3 regions of the Tumebacillus amylolyticus genome follow, and region 3 is predicted to be linked to each of the others. Evidence: riboswitches for the same ligand, from Rfam matches in the RefSeq annotation. Region 3 holds a riboswitch; each other region holds the start of a gene.

Region 1 (5,092 bases), 700 kb from region 3:
CCTGTTTATTTTCTTCTTCCCGTCGCTGGTGGCGGGTCCGATCAAGCGCATCCAGTCGTTTGAAAAAGACCGCATCTCGTTCACCTCGGGAGATGTCTACCAAGGGCTGTTCCGCATGGGCATCGGGCTGTTCAAAAAAATCGCCCTCGCCGATTCGCTCAACCCGTTGTTCGCGCCGATCTTCGCCGATCCGGGCTCTGCGTCCCTTGCGGCGCTCTGGGTGGCGATGTACGCCTATGCGTTCAAGATCTACCTCGATTTCTCCGCGTACTCCGACGTCGCCATCGGGGCGGCGCAATGCTTTGGCTACCACTTGCCGGAGAACTTCAACTGGCCGTACATCTCGCGGAGTCTCGGCGAGTTCTGGCGGCGCTGGCACATCTCGCTGTCCTCGTGGATTCGCGATTATCTCTACATTCCGCTGGGCGGCAACCGCAAGGGATTTGCGCGGGGACTCCTGTTCCTGTTCCTCGCCATGACGATCTCCGGTCTCTGGCACGGAGCGAACTGGACGTTCGTCGTCTGGGGGATGTGGCACGGCGTCGGACAAGCGGTGAACAAAGTCTGGAGCAAGTACCGTCCGAAGTCGACGTGGCTCCCGCGACCTCTGGGTCAAGTGGCAGCTTGGGCGCTGACGTTCCACTTCGTCTGCTTGGGCTGGGTGTTTTTCGCTTCTCCGACGTTGCACAACTCCTTCGTTTTCTTAAAACGCATGTGGGGGGTCTGATCCATGTTCAAGGCGTTTGCCAAAGGGGTCTTGCTCGCGTTGCTCCTCGTCGCCGTCTATCTGATCGCGGAAGGACCGAGCGAGCGCTTCATCTACACCGACTTTTAGCAAAAGAGCACCTGACCGCACGCGGTTCAGGTGCTTTTTTTTCCAGTTGCAAAGTAGGAAACTCTCACAGTAGGATGGTAGCATGAGAGAGGAGTGTGTTTGAACATGACTTTGTGGAAGCGATGGACGCAAACCCTGTTGCTGGGCGTCTGTGTGGCGGGCGGTCTGGGAGTTGCTCAGGCGGCTTCCGCTGCGACGCCGGAGCGACCGGACGTCTATGTGGACGGCGAATGGATTCGGTTCGATGTGCAGCCACAAGCGTTTCAATACCGCACCCTCGTTCCGATGCGGATGATTTTTGAAGCTTTGGGCGCCGATGTGCGCTGGGAAGAGGCCACCCAAACGGCGGTGGCGACCAAGGACGGTGTGACGTTGCGCCTGCCGATCGGGAGCACCCGTGTCACCAAAAACGGGGTGGCGATGCCGATTGACGTGCCGGCGCAATTGGTGAAGGACCGGACGATGGTGCCGGTGCGATTTGTCGCCGAGTCGTTCGGCGATGAAGTGCTCTGGAACGAAGCGTTGGGCCGCGTGACGATCAACAGCGTCAACGCGCCGAAAATTCGCGTGGTTGGCGACGACGCGCTCTTGAAGGACGGGATGACGGCGAATCTTCAGTCGTTGGTGCGCCGCAACGACCTGACGACGCTCGTCGAAAACGAAATCGGCAAGACGTTCAAGAAGCCGGTCTGGGTCTACTTGGCGAACTCCGCAAAGGGCTTTGAGCAGAACATCGCGAAGTACGGCGGCGATCGCAACGCGAAGTCGATGGCGGAAACGGCGGAGGGCGTGACCTATGGGTCGCATGTGCTGATCCCGCTGAACAAACTGCCCAATGACGGGGAGCTGACCCAGACGGTCTCCCATGAACTGATGCACGTCTTGCTCAACCAGAACGGCGGGCTCTCCCTGCCGTCTTGGGTACACGAAGGCTTGGCGTGGCAGACGGGGCTCGATGCGCAGTTCAAGTCGCAACCGGCCGTCATGCGCCGCCAGATGGACGGCATGCTGCGCGATTATGTGCTCGGGGTCGTGGAGCAAGGCAAATACCAACCCCTCCTGTCGAGTCAGGACGGCACCATCGATGCCCTGACGACCGCCGGGTACAACGTGGAATTGCAAGACTATCTCGCCTATCAATATTACGTGGCGACGTACGGCAAGACGAAATTCCTCAGCTATCTGAACGCGTACGTCTCGGGCGGTACCCATGCGTTTGAATCGGCGACGGGGGTGACGGAGGCGGCGTTTGAAGCTGACTACCGGGCCTATCTGGATCGCGAAGTCAAGCGCACGTCCAACGGCATGGAGATCACGCTCAACGTTCCGGCGAATTTCCAAGGCGTGGTCCAACTCTTGCCGCAGGGCACAGGCAAGACTTCGACAGACGCCCTTGTGTTACAACCCGGTCTCCAAAAAATTCGCGTCTACAAAGACGGGCACGTCGAAGGCGTTCAGACACGACCGACAAACGACCGCTCCGATCGCGAGCAGAGTGCCGTCTATCTGTTTGTCGATGTGAACCAAGCGGTGAAGGAACAGGGCGTGTCCACCGAGAGCGGCGGGATGGGATTCTATGATTCGTACGGGGAGTATTACTACGGCTATGCGTGGTTGGAAACGGAGCAAGACGCGGTCTATCCGGACACCAATCGAGTGTTGGGGTTGGAAATCCTCGATGTCCATGCGTTTTAGCTAGGACTTTTGTCGCTTGTGACAACTTCGCAAGGTTTGTAAGATTAATAATATAGACAAACATTTTCTCCCGATAAAGGCAAACCTGATCGAAAGACAGGGACGCAAAGCCACGGGCCTACCGTGCGGACGTATGCACGACGGCAGCCGGGTTGCCGAACTTGAGATGTTTTTTCAAGAACGGTGAGCAGCACTCGTTGGGAAAACGAGGAGGAGTTTTTTATGAAAAAGTGGAAGTTTGCGGCGATGATCATGGCCGTGACGTTGATGACCGCGCCGGTCTCAGCTGCATTTGCAACCGATCCGGGTACGCCGACCCCCCCACCGACTCAACCGACCGATCCGGCAGAACCTCCGGTCGTCGTACCGGGTGACGATGGCGGCACGACAACCGACCCGACGACAGGTGACATGTGCTCCGACGACGACGAAGGAGATCAGGACGACAACGGGGGGACGACCCCGACTCCCGACCCGACACCTGTGCCCGACCCTACGCCTACTCCCGACCCGACACCTACGCCGGAACCGACTCCGCAACCGAGCTTCGGGTTTGACAAAAACGACCACGGGCACGGCAAGGGCGACGACAAACAGCATGACGAGCACGGACAAAACGACAACGCTTGGGGCCACACGGACGGCAAAGGCTCGGGCGGCGTGACGACGACCTGCCACTCCGACAACGGCAAACACAAAGGCTGGACGAACAAAATCACCAACATGGTCAAACACCTCGACGAGCTCAAAAAGCAACTCGCGTCGCTGGAGAAGCAACTCGACCTGCTCTTAGCTTGGGCGAAGCAAAACGGCTCCACCACCGACCAAGACGCGCTGCAACAAGTGCTCGAAGCGCTCAAAGCCAAGGACGACGCGGGCGAAGCAGCACCGGACGATCTCGTCGTGATGTCGGACGCGCAAGACAAACTGCAGAACCCGGACGGCGCCATCCAGTCGCTCGAAAAAGCGCTGACCCTGGATTACAACAACCAAGACATCTACACCCGCCTCTCCAAGCAACACGTCAAGAAGGGCGATACCAACGAAGTGAAAGTCTATGTCCAAGGCAAGAAACCGGCCTTCGACGTACAACCGGTCATCCTCGACAACCGCACCCTCGTTCCGCTGCGTGCCATCGGCACCGCGCTGAACGCAGACGTGAAGTGGGACGAAGCGACGCAAACGGTCACCCTCACCAACAAGAACGGCAAAGTCGTGACCTTGCAGATCGATTCAAAGCAAGCGACCGTTGACGGACAGCCGGTTACCCTCGACGTTCCGGCCAAGAAGATCAACGACCGCACGCTGGTTCCGCTGCGAGCGCTCGGCAACTTCTTCAACTTGACCGTTGACTGGGATGACAGCGCACAGATGGCGATCTTGAAGTAACTCCACAAAAAAACCTCCGCATCCGGGCAACCGGAGCGGAGGTTTTTTCGTAAGGTCATCGGGACGGACACGCAAACAAATCGGAAGGTGGCTATTGCAACGGCTTGCTATGATAGGTGACGATGTAGCGATCGAGCTGTTGGCTCAACAGGAGGACATTCGGGTGCAAGAGATCCCCTTGGTACTCCTTCACGACTTCGTTCAACTTTCGGCGGATGCGTTCGATTTCTTCCAAGTAGGTGTCCATTCGCAAAACCTCGTTTCGGAAAAGGTCTTTCTCTTATTTTAGACAGTTTGTGGAGAATTAACAATAGTTAATTCACTCGGAGTTGGTAAAATTTCAAGTTAACCCAAGTAGCGAACTGCTAATTCTCCACTTTTCTCCGCTTCTTGACGCAATTCTTCCACATGCGGGCGCATCATGACGCGGTAGTGTTCGAGGTTCTCCACACAATCTTGGATCGTGTCACGTAGACTTTCGTAGGTGACGTTGTTCACCGCATCGATTTGGCGGTCGTAGCCGACACGCTGGACGAAACGGTCGATCTTGGGATCGTAGGAGAGCGAGACGAACGGCACTCCGCAGTGCGCGGCGAGGATCAACGAATGCAAGCGCATCCCGATGATCAGGTCGGTGTTGGCAATGATATTCGCGATGTCGCGGAATGAGAACTGGCGGTTGAGCAAAACGGCGCGCTCCTTCATGTAGGAGAGCACTTTCTGCGACGCGCCTACGTCCCCCGGATATTGCATCGGGATGAACACGACTTTCCAGCCGGCGCGAATCAAATCGTCGGCGTTCTGCGCGAGAACTTTGTGGAACGGGTGCGGCGTCACCCAGTTGCGAATCGCGATGCCGGCGATCTTCTGCTTGCCGCCCAAGTAGGGGGTCTGCACACCGAATTCGCTCAACATCTTGGCACCGGCGTCCTTGGAGAACAACTCCGGGTTGATCGCAAAAGCCGGGTCGGCCGTGACGTACATCTCGGGCTTGGAGACGCCGTACATTTCGAGATCGTCGCGCGACTTGGCGTCACGGACGGTGATTAGATTGACATGGTTGACGACTTTGCGGATCAACCTCTCGCTGAGCGGCTTGGAGATCGGACCAATGCCTTGTCCATAAAAGACAATCGGCTTGCCAATCATCTTCGCCAGTCGTGCAATCCCTAA
Region 2 (5,092 bases), 480 kb from region 3:
CGCGCTGGCCTACACACCGGAGGGCGGTCGAATCTCGGTCTCTGTCTCGACGGAGAACCGAGCGCACGTCTTGCGCGTGTCCGACACCGGGATGGGGATACCGCTTGAGGAGCAGGAGCGAATCTTTGAGCGTTTTTACCGTGTAGAAGAAGCCCGTTCACGAGTGACGGGCGGGACGGGGATCGGCCTCGCCATTGCAAAGTGGATCGTCGAGGCACACCGAGGTACGATTTCGGTGCAAAGTACGCCGGGGGCGGGGAGTCTCTTCACCGCGAAATTCCCCGTGCGAAAGTAAGGAAAAAAGCGTCAGGAGGCAACTTGCTTCCCGACGCTTTTTTTCATGATCCTTTCATCGAGAGCTCGTACACTGGGTCTCAGAAGAAGGGAGTGACACATCCACCATGAAACGCATGTGGAAGTTCTTGCGCACGATCTTGTGGCTGGCCGTTGTCGCTGCGGTGGTAGCGGTCGGAGTTCGGACGTTCGCCTACTCGCACGAGTTTCGTCAACATGATGCCCAGCAACAACGGCAACAGCAACAGCAAGGGCAGTCGTACGGTCGCGAGGACCGTCACACCGCCCAGACCCAAGCATTCTCGCACCGAAACGAAACCAACTTCCGCGGGGAACGCGGCGAGCACCATGACGGATTCGGCGGCGTCATCGGATTCTTCGTCGGTCTGGTCTTGCTCGTCGGCGGCTGGAAATTCTGGAAGCGTCGAGTTCGCCGCCGTCCGATGAGGATGACGGTAGACTCCTACGTCTCGGAGCAGACCTTCGACGCTCTCGATGAATGGGAAGCGAAAACCCGCCGTGAACTCAAAAACCAAACCCCCAAGGAGGAACAATAACATGATCTTCAAACGCATCCGCGATCTCGTCGTATCCAGTGTCCACGAAGGATTGGACAAGCTCGAAAACCCGGTGGCTCTCATCAAGCAATACCTGCGTGACGTCGAATTCGAAATCACCAAAGCGGAGCGCACCATCGCGCATCAAGTGCTCTTGGAACAACGCCAAGCGGCACTCGTATCCGACACCAAAGCGCTGATCGCAAAACGCGCCCGCCAAGCGCAACTGGCCGTCGAAACCGGCGACGAAGAGATCGCAAAAGTCGCGTTGCAAGAAAAAATCGTGCTGGAGTCCAAACTGACCACCTACGAATCGCAACTTGAAACGATCGCCACCCAGACGGAAACCCTGAACAACCAACTGCGCGACCTGCAAGAAAAGTACGCAGACATGCAAGCGAAAAAACGCCTGCTCATCGCTCGTTCGCAAGCGGCACAGACCAGCTACGACCTCAATTGCACGCTGAACTCCATCGACGCAGACAGCGCCGTCCGAGGTTTCGCCCGTATGGAAGAGCGTGTCCTCCTGATGGAAGCGACCGCCGAAGCGGGCAACCGTGTACGCGCAACGCATCTTCAACTTGCAAAGTACGCAACTGACACTGCCCTGCAAAACAAAGTCGAAGAAGAACTCGCGAAACTCAAAGCTTCCCAAGAAGCGTAAGCCCCGCCCCAGTGTGAAGCCCCGCACCCGGTGCGGGGCTTTTTTTCACGATTGTTGCTCGTAATGTTATAGGATTTTATACCTATAAGGAAATTCGTGACTTTAGACCTACATGGGTAAGACCTCAGACACAAAAAGACAGGAAAAGTCGCATATTCACATAATTTCATTTAAGCAATATGATGGAATTGTATCAAAAAACACCAAGTGAAAAGGGCAAATCATGGGAAACCATGAGACGCAAAGCCAAGGGCCTGACCCACGACGTATCAGATCGTGGATGGCAGCCGGTTGCCACAGGGATTCATAGTCTCGTTCTATGAACCTGTCTAAGAGGTTCATTTTTTATGACCTCTTGTTCTTCCCCTTTTTCACGAGAAAGGTAGGACCTGTACATGGGAAAACGCTTTTGCAGCAAACTCGCTTTGTTTGCCTCGCTGCTGCTTGTGTTCCAGCTCGTGTTTCCTATGCTAAACGCATTCGCAGCGACAGACCCGGAGGGAACACCTCCCCTCGGAGGACAGACTGACGTTGTGACGACGCCCGAGCCTGATCCGGCAACGTCCACCGTCGACAACACCACTCCCGCTACTGAACCCACTCCTGCAGGACCGGCTCCTGCAACCACCACAACGACTCCGCAGATCACAACCCTGTCCAGTGGCATGCTGCCACCCAGCAATCTTGCCTTTCAACTGACAACTCCCGACACTGTAAAACTGACATGGAGCTCCGTTTTCGGAGCCACCGGGTACAACGTATACGGCATCATCGACGGCCAACTGCAAGTCTTGGCGACGACGACCGCTACTTCGTACACGTTCCCGGCGCTTAAGGAAGGCGAGTACCAGTACGTCATGACGACGCTTGGTGCAGAGGGCGAATCCGGCCCGTGCGCCCCGGTGTCTGTGACCGTCACCTATCCGAAGATGGCGGCACCGGACTCCCTGACCTACAAACTGGTCAACGGAAACGACATCGCACTGACTTGGACGGCTTCGCAGTACGCAACTTCGTACAACCTCTACCAAGTCAACGCGGACGGTACCAACACGTTGGTCACGACCGTCTCCGGCAAGACCACGTACACGTTCACAAATGCAGCAGCAGGTTCTTACACCTATGCAGTCTCGGCTGTGAACACGCTGTACGGCGAATCTCCGGTTTCGGCGACGACCAAGATCGACTTGGGCGAACAGTCGCAAGCGGCACCGGGCAACTTCACCTCCAAAGTGCAGAACGGCAACGACATCGTCCTCTCTTGGAGCGCTTCGCAATACGCGACGGCCTACAACGTCTACCAAGTGATTGGCGGCCAAAAAGTGTTGCAGAAGACGCAAACCGCAACAACGCTTACGCTGACCAACATGCCGGCGGGCGACTACGTGTACGTCGTGACGGCGTACAGCGACCGCTTCGGCGAATCGGCAGACTCCACGCAAGCAAGCTTCACGCTGGTTCCGCCGGTGATGACCGCCCCGGAGAACTTCAAGTTCACGCTGGCGAACATCAACGACATCAACCTGAGCTGGACCGCAGTTTCCAGTGCAACCGGCTACAAGATCTACCAAGTGACCGACGGTCAAAAAACCTTGGTCAAAACCGTCACTGGGACGAGCACTTCGTTTACGAATCAAGCTTCCGGCGACTACACCTATGAAATTCACTCCTACAGCGACCGCTTCGGCGAATCGACCGCGGGCAGCCTCGTCTCCTTGACGGTGGCGACTCCGACGATGACCGCTCCGAGCGACTTCACGTACAAGATCAACAACGGCAACGACATCGCACTGAGCTGGACCGCAGCTTCGAACGCGAACTCCTACAAGATCTACCTCGTCAACGGCGACCAGAAAGTTTTGAAAGCGACGACGAGCGCAGTTGCGTACACGTTCACCAACGCAGCGGCGGGCACGTACACCTACGAGATTCATTCGGTCTCGACCCGCTACGGTGAATCGGCAGAAGGAAGCCAAGTGAACCTTGAGCTGATCCTGCCATTGATGGCAGCACCTCAGGAAGTGGTGCAAGCGATCACCTCTGCAACGGGCTTCACCCTGAACTGGGATGCAGTACCGTACGCAAACTCCTACAAAGTCTACCAAGTCACCAACGGAACGAAAGTTCTGAAGTCCACCGTGACGGGCACTTCCGTTGCCTACTCCAACATGACGCCGGGCGATTACACCTATGAAGTGCACTCATTCTCGAGCCGCTTCGGCGAATCGGCGGATGGCGCAACGCTTACGTTCACCCTGAACGGACAGACGATGCCCGCTCCGACCAACCTGACCTACACGCTTGCCAACGGCAACGACATCACCTTGAAGTGGACCGCCGCTCAATATGCGACGAGCTACAAGGTCTACCAAGTGGTTGACGGTCAAAACGTGTTGGTGAAAACCCAAACGGCCACGACTCTCACGCTGACCAACCAACCGGGTGGGGACTACCACTTCCTCGTAACGGCCGTTTCGACCACGTTGGGCGAATCGCCGGAGGGAGCAGAAACCACGTTCACCTTGGCTCTGCCGACGTTGGCAAGCCCGGCGAATCTCACGTCCAAGATCCAGAACGGCAACGACATCGTTCTGACCTGGGCGGCGGCACAATACGCAAACTCGTACAAAATCTACGAAGTGGTCAACGGCGAAGAAGTGCTGCTCAAGACCTCAACGTCGCTGACGACGACGATCTCCAAAGTCGCATCCGGCGATCACATCTATTCGGTACACACCGTCTCCACCCGCTTTGGCGAATCGGCGACAGGCAGCCAGATCACGGTGAGCCTCGACTCCACAACGATGCAACCGCCGACGGGTCTGACCCAGACGACGGCCAACGGCAATGACATCACTTTGAAATGGACGGCGGCTACCTACGCGACGGCCTACAACATCTACCTGATCCAAGACGGTCAACCTGTTTTGCAAAAAACGGTGACCGGCACCTCGTACACGTTCACCAACCTTCCGGGAGGCGACTACATCTACGAAGTGCATTCCTACAGCGATCGCTTCGGCGAATCGATGGAAGGCAGCCAAGTTGCTTTCAACTTGACGTTCCCGACGATGCAAGCTCCGGCGAACTTCACGCAAAGCTATGTCAACGGCAACGACGTTGTCCTGCGTTGGAACGCTTCGACGTACGCAACGAGCTACAACGTCTACCAAGTCTCCGGCGGCACGAAAACGCTCGCCAAGACGTTGACGGGCGTGACGGTCACCTTCGCCAACCAACCGGAGGGTGACTACACCTACGAAGTTCATTCCGTCTCCACCCGCTTCGGCGAATCTCCGGAAGGAAGCACCGTAGACTTCAAACTGGTGTTCCCGACCATGCAAGCGCCGGGCACCCTGACGAACACCATCACCAACGGCAACGACATCACCTTGAGATGGGGCACCGCGACCTATGCGACCGCCTACAAAGTCTACCAAGTTCTCAACGGTGAAGAAGTTCTGCAAAAAACGCAAACCGGCTCCTCCCTCGTTCTCACCAACATGCCGGCGGGTGACTACAGCTACGCAGTTCACTCCTACAGCGACCGCTTCGGCGAGTCTCCGGTAGCAAGCAC
Region 3 (5,092 bases):
TCGTGTGGAAGATGCGTTGCGCTCTCCGATTTTGCCGGTTCATCCCAACGACGCGGGACATCGTGCCATCGCGGACCGATTAAATCCCATCCTGTATAAAAACTAAGGTATAATAGAGACATCAAATTCTGACAGCTCCGAGGGACGCCCGTGAAAACGAATCGATCCAAGTCGAAAAAAACGTACGAGCAAGTCGCCGAGCAGATCAAGTGGATGATCGAGCAAGGCCACCTGCAACCCGGTGACAAACTGCCGCCGATGATCGACCTCGCCCGTCAGCTTGGCGTGTCCCGCCCGACTGTGCGCGAGGCGTTCTCGACGCTGGTTGGCATGGGACTGATCGACCTGCGGCATGGCGAAGGAACGTTTGTACAGAAAATCGATGTGCAGACGATGGTCACAGAACCGATGAACGCCGCTCTGTTGCTGGGGCGGGGAGATCTTCGCGATCTGTTGCAGGTGCGCCGATTGCTCGAATTGGGAGCGGCGCAGATGGCAGCCGATCTGCAGGGAGACGAATGGCGGTTGGCTCCCGTGCGAGCCGCATTGGAGCGCATGGAAGCTGTTTCAAACAAACAGACTGTCGAGGAGCAGGTGGGCGCGGATTTGCAATTCCACCTCGCCATCGCCGAAGTCTCAGGCAACAATGTCTTGCTCAACCTCATGAACACGCTGACAGAAACGATTCGAAGCGTAATCCGACAAGCTTGGATGGACGAACACCGAATTGGGGGTCTCGTCGAGGAGCACTCCGCCCTCTATCGGGCGATGCTCGCCGGGGACAAGTCCTTGGTCCAGCGTTTGATGATCGACCATCTGGATAGAACGGAACATCAGATGGATCAACAGAAGGGAGAGCGAGATGGAGGAGAACAACAAAAACACACAGAGCCTAAACCAAGTACAAGCTGAGCACACGTCGGCCGCGATGGCTGTCGAGGGGGGCATGGCTGCACAGGCCAAAGCCACTCGTTCGCACAAACGACAACCTCTGTCCTATCACATTAAGCGTTTTTTCTTCATGGTGTTGGGGTCCTTGATATTTGCGACCGGACTTGAGATTTTTCTCGTACCCAACTCCATCATCGACGGTGGCATCACGGGGATTTCGATTCTCTTGGGTCATTTGTCGGGACTTCCGATTGGACTGTTTCTCTTTGTTCTCAATTTGCCGTTCCTCTTGATCGGATATAAGCAGATCGGGCGAACGTTTGCGGTCACCACGTTGGTGAGTGTCTCGTTGATGTCCGTATTCGTTTCGCTGCTGGGACCTGTGGCTGCACTGACGGTAGACCCGTTGCTGGCTGCTGTCTTCGGCGGTGTCTTGATGGGGATCGGGGTTGGGACGATCATCCGCTATGGCGGTTCGTTGGATGGAACGGAGATCGTGGCGATCCTTCTGACGCGCAAATTGCCGTTCTCCGTCGGGGAGATCGTCATGTTCTTCAACATCTTTATCTTGGGCAGTGCCGGCTTCGTGTTCGGCTGGGACCATGCGATGTATTCGCTGATCGCCTACTACATCGCGTTCAAGATGATCGACATCACCGTCGAGGGTCTCGACGAGTCCAAGTCGGTCACGATCATCGCCGAAACGCCGGAGGAAATCTCCGAAGCGATCCAGTATCGTCTGGGTCGCGGTGTGACGCACATCTACGGCAAGGGCGGCTACTCCGGCGAAGACAAGGAACTGCTCTATGTCATCGTCACCCGCTTGGAGCTGGCAAAACTCAAAAGCATCGTGCTGGAGTTTGATTCCCATGCGTTCATCGCCATCGAGCACGTCTCCGACGTGACGGGCGGACGCTTCCGCAAGAAAGCGATTCACTAGCTCAACTTCACAACTCATAAAAAACCCCTCCTTCGATGAAGGAGGGGTTAACTTTTGGTTGTTGAAGTGAGTTTAGTAAGATCGTATAATGAAGGGTGACAGTACTTACTGTACGAGGTATTGTGCTTTGGGAGAGACGAACTCAGCGCTGTCGCTGAAGTCGCTGACGTTGATCGAATATTCGCCGCTGTCGGAGCTGGATGCGAGGCTTTGTACCAAGACTTGCTTCTGATCAGCCGAGAGCGAGTTGTACGCTTTCTTCATGCTCATCAGTTCGACCGGGTATTCGCCGGAGTTGTTCGGCTCACCGCTGACATCAAGCATGCTCATTGCAGAAGAAGCCAGACCGACGAAGAGACCGACGGCCATCACAACAGAAAGACCATGAGATTTTTTTGCCATATTGGACCTGTCCTTTCGGTAACCCGGCTGCCCTGGCAGAGAACTTGACTCTCGCGGTTAGGCCCGTGGCTTTGCGTCCCACGCTTTCGCAATGGTTTGCCCTTATCGTTTGAGAGATCAGAGACTTATCAACGAAGCGGGAAAAACTTGTTAATAAGTGAAAATAACACCCTGTCTGTTATCTATATTATTCGTCCTTTACGGGAAAGTCAAGCAATGTTCAGGACTTTGTGCCCTGTTTCTTTTTAGTACATTAGACTTATGATACTTGTGGATAGAACTACGAAAGGGACGGATGATCTGTGAGCAATCCTCGGGAACCCGAGCAAAAACGCTTTTTCTTCAAACGTAAGAAAAAGTCTGACACTAGGGCGAAAGTACCAGAAACGTTAGAGGCAACCGAACCCTCTGCGCCTTTGATCCCGGAAGTCCCGGATACGCCGCTCGAACCGAAACCGGATGCGGAGGCGTTCCTCCAATTGGCACAAGCTGTGCAAGAACAAGCCGGCGCGCTCGCGATGGCGAATTCCTACGATACGCTGCGTGGAAACAAGCCGAAAGTGCCGCGTTGGCTGCTTTTGGTTGTGGCCGCTTCCTTGCTTGGAAATCTCGGCGGGGGTTATCTCGTCTACAAATACCGCAACATTGCCATCTCCAAGCCGGCCGTCGCGCCGGTCGAAGAGGCCCAGACGGAACCGGCGTTGACCGAAGAACAACAAAAGATGCTGGCTCAAATGCAAGAACAAGCCCAAGAGGAGACTGTGCCTCCGGTTAAGCAAGTGGTCGCTTGGACGACGGAACAGGCCGAAGTGTTGCCGAAGACCGAGCGTACGCGGATCGAATCGGTGCTTGGTACGATCAAGAAGCAGGAGGATTTCCAAAACGGCTCCTTCAACTTCGTGTTCGTCTCCGGTCTCAACCAGATCACCGCCATGCACGGGGGTGGAGCGGTCGTCTCTGCGTTTGTCAACAACGGCTATCTCAAATCGTTTACCCCGAAACAAATCAAGCTGACCGTTTCGTACGGCAATCAGATTGTGCTCGCCGGCACGTATGCACAAAAAATGCCGCAGTGGGCGCCGAGCGATGTCTACCTACTAGAGTGTGCGTTTACCGCCGACGACGTGCGGGACGCTTCGATCCTCGACAGGCTGTCGAAGAGTCCGGCAGAGCAAAGCAAATTGAAATTCGAAGCGCGGATTGCCTTTGACAAGGAGTCGAAAGTTCCGGGCGGGGGGCCGGAAGAGTTGTGGGAGTTGATGAACACCCACCTCGACGTGCCGCCAACTCCGACTCCGATCGTCACGGCGACCCCGACTAAGAAGTAGACAGGCGGAGAAACTCGATGAAATTCCTCTTACTTAAATATTGGAAGGCGGTTCGGAAGCGGATCTGGCTGATCGGTCTCTTGGTTGTGTTTGCGGTCGCGACTTCGTATGTGTTTACGACTCATTTTGTGACTCCGCAGTATCGGGCGACGACGAAGCTGATCGTCAACCTGAAACCGACGGAGAACACCGATGCGTTTTTGAGCGACGTGATGGCGTATCCGAAGATGATGAAGACGTACAATGAGATTTTGAAAAGCTACACGGTGACGTCGGCGGTCGTGTCGAAACTGGGGCTCAAGATGACGCCGGAAGCTCTGGGAGCTTCGATCACGATCACGTCGGTCAACGAATCGCAGATCATCGCCGTGCAAGTCACCGACTCCGATGAGAAACGCGTTGCGCTGTTGGCAGACGAAGTGTCGTACATGTTCATCGACAAAGTGGAGCAAATCATGCAGTCGGACAACATCTTCGTGTTGGACAAGGCGCAAGGCCGCGGCGTGGTGAAGTTGAAACCGAACCTCAACATGAATTTGTTGACGGCGGCGGTTTTGGCCGTGCTGGCCGGTGTCGGCGGGCTCGTTCTGCGCGAATATCTCGATACGCGACTGAAGATGCGTGAAGAAGTGAAGTCGGCGCTCGGGCTGGTCATGGTCGGCGAGATCGGCGTGTGGAAAACGGAGAGCCGCCGGTTTGCTTGGCTTCGCAAGTTGAAGTTCAAGTCGGCTCGCAACGACCCGAATCGCAGGGTGATGGAGAACTACAATGCGCTCTATCGCAACCTCGTGCCGCTGAGCATCTTGCAAGAGATCAAGACGTTGTCGATGGTCTCGACAGTTCGGCATGAGGGCAAATCGACCGTATTGACGCAGTTTGCCGTGCATTTGGCACAGAGCGGGCAGCGGGTGTTGTTGATCGACGGCGACATTGAGCATCCCGCGTTACATGTTATGTTGCAAGTTCCCAATACAGTCGGGTTGGGAGACTTCCTCGGCGGGCGTATGGAGTGGAGAGACGCCGTTCAGGGAACTCGAGTGCCGCACTTGCAATTGCTGAGCGTCGGGACGATGACGCAGGCGGGTGTGAAAGGGCTCGGGGGAGAGGCGTTTGAACGGATGTTGAGAGAGGCGCGGGAAACGTACGATCTCGTGCTGATCGACACGACGGCGCTCGGAGAGTCGCTCGTGCCGCAAGTCGTCGCGCCGCAGACGGATGGCGTGTTGTTCCTCGTCGGCAGCGGGACGGTTCATCGTGACGACGCCAAACTGGCATTGGATGCACTCACTGCGGTGGGGGCGAATGTGCTGGGGACGGTGCTCAACAACTACGACGGCAAGACGGAAAAGTCCCCGTTCTTCCTCGAACGCGTAGGAAACCAAGTAACTCTCAATAAGTAAAAAAAGACCCTCGCCGCGGCGGGGGTCTTTTTTATAGGATTTTCATAGGATGGGCCTCGGAGCAGAAGGGGCTCACGGGGCTCTTTATTACTTCGTCGTACTGCAGGTGCTGTTGGCGAAGACGTTGTGGT

Evidence for each region. A riboswitch is a leader RNA that binds a small molecule or an ion and turns the genes downstream of it on or off. The one in region 3 is predicted to bind cyclic di-GMP.
Region 1: another riboswitch for cyclic di-GMP. It lies ahead of JJB07_RS02380 (copper amine oxidase N-terminal domain-containing protein); the one in region 3 lies ahead of JJB07_RS05545 (hypothetical protein).
Region 2: another riboswitch for cyclic di-GMP. It lies ahead of JJB07_RS03360 (OmpL47-type beta-barrel domain-containing protein); the one in region 3 lies ahead of JJB07_RS05545 (hypothetical protein).

What each region holds. Positions count from the first base shown of each region.
Region 1 covers NZ_JAEQNB010000001.1:503,079-508,170, forward strand. Annotated here, with positions in the region: gene JJB07_RS02370 (MBOAT family O-acyltransferase) at 1-727, shown strand, start outside; gene JJB07_RS02375 (copper amine oxidase N-terminal domain-containing protein) at 941-2,530, shown strand; cyclic di-GMP riboswitch class I at 2,599-2,690, shown strand; gene JJB07_RS02380 (copper amine oxidase N-terminal domain-containing protein) at 2,753-3,919, shown strand; gene JJB07_RS02385 (aspartyl-phosphate phosphatase Spo0E family protein) at 4,011-4,166, opposite strand; gene csaB (polysaccharide pyruvyl transferase CsaB) at 4,265-5,092, opposite strand, start outside.
Region 2 covers NZ_JAEQNB010000001.1:717,127-722,218, forward strand. Annotated here, with positions in the region: gene JJB07_RS03345 (sensor histidine kinase) at 1-295, shown strand, start outside; gene JJB07_RS03350 (hypothetical protein) at 402-851, shown strand; gene JJB07_RS03355 (PspA/IM30 family protein) at 853-1,515, shown strand; cyclic di-GMP riboswitch class I at 1,721-1,814, shown strand; partial or broken gene JJB07_RS03360 (OmpL47-type beta-barrel domain-containing protein) at 1,911-5,092, shown strand, end outside.
Region 3 covers NZ_JAEQNB010000001.1:1,198,955-1,204,046, forward strand. Annotated here, with positions in the region: gene JJB07_RS05530 (SGNH/GDSL hydrolase family protein) at 1-106, shown strand, start outside; gene JJB07_RS05535 (FCD domain-containing protein) at 151-912, shown strand; gene JJB07_RS05540 (YitT family protein) at 947-1,831, shown strand; gene JJB07_RS05545 (hypothetical protein) at 1,937-2,233, opposite strand; cyclic di-GMP riboswitch class I at 2,248-2,344, opposite strand; gene JJB07_RS05550 (hypothetical protein) at 2,536-3,561, shown strand; gene JJB07_RS05555 (tyrosine-protein kinase domain-containing protein) at 3,579-4,961, shown strand; gene JJB07_RS05560 (glycosyltransferase) at 5,049-5,092, opposite strand, start outside.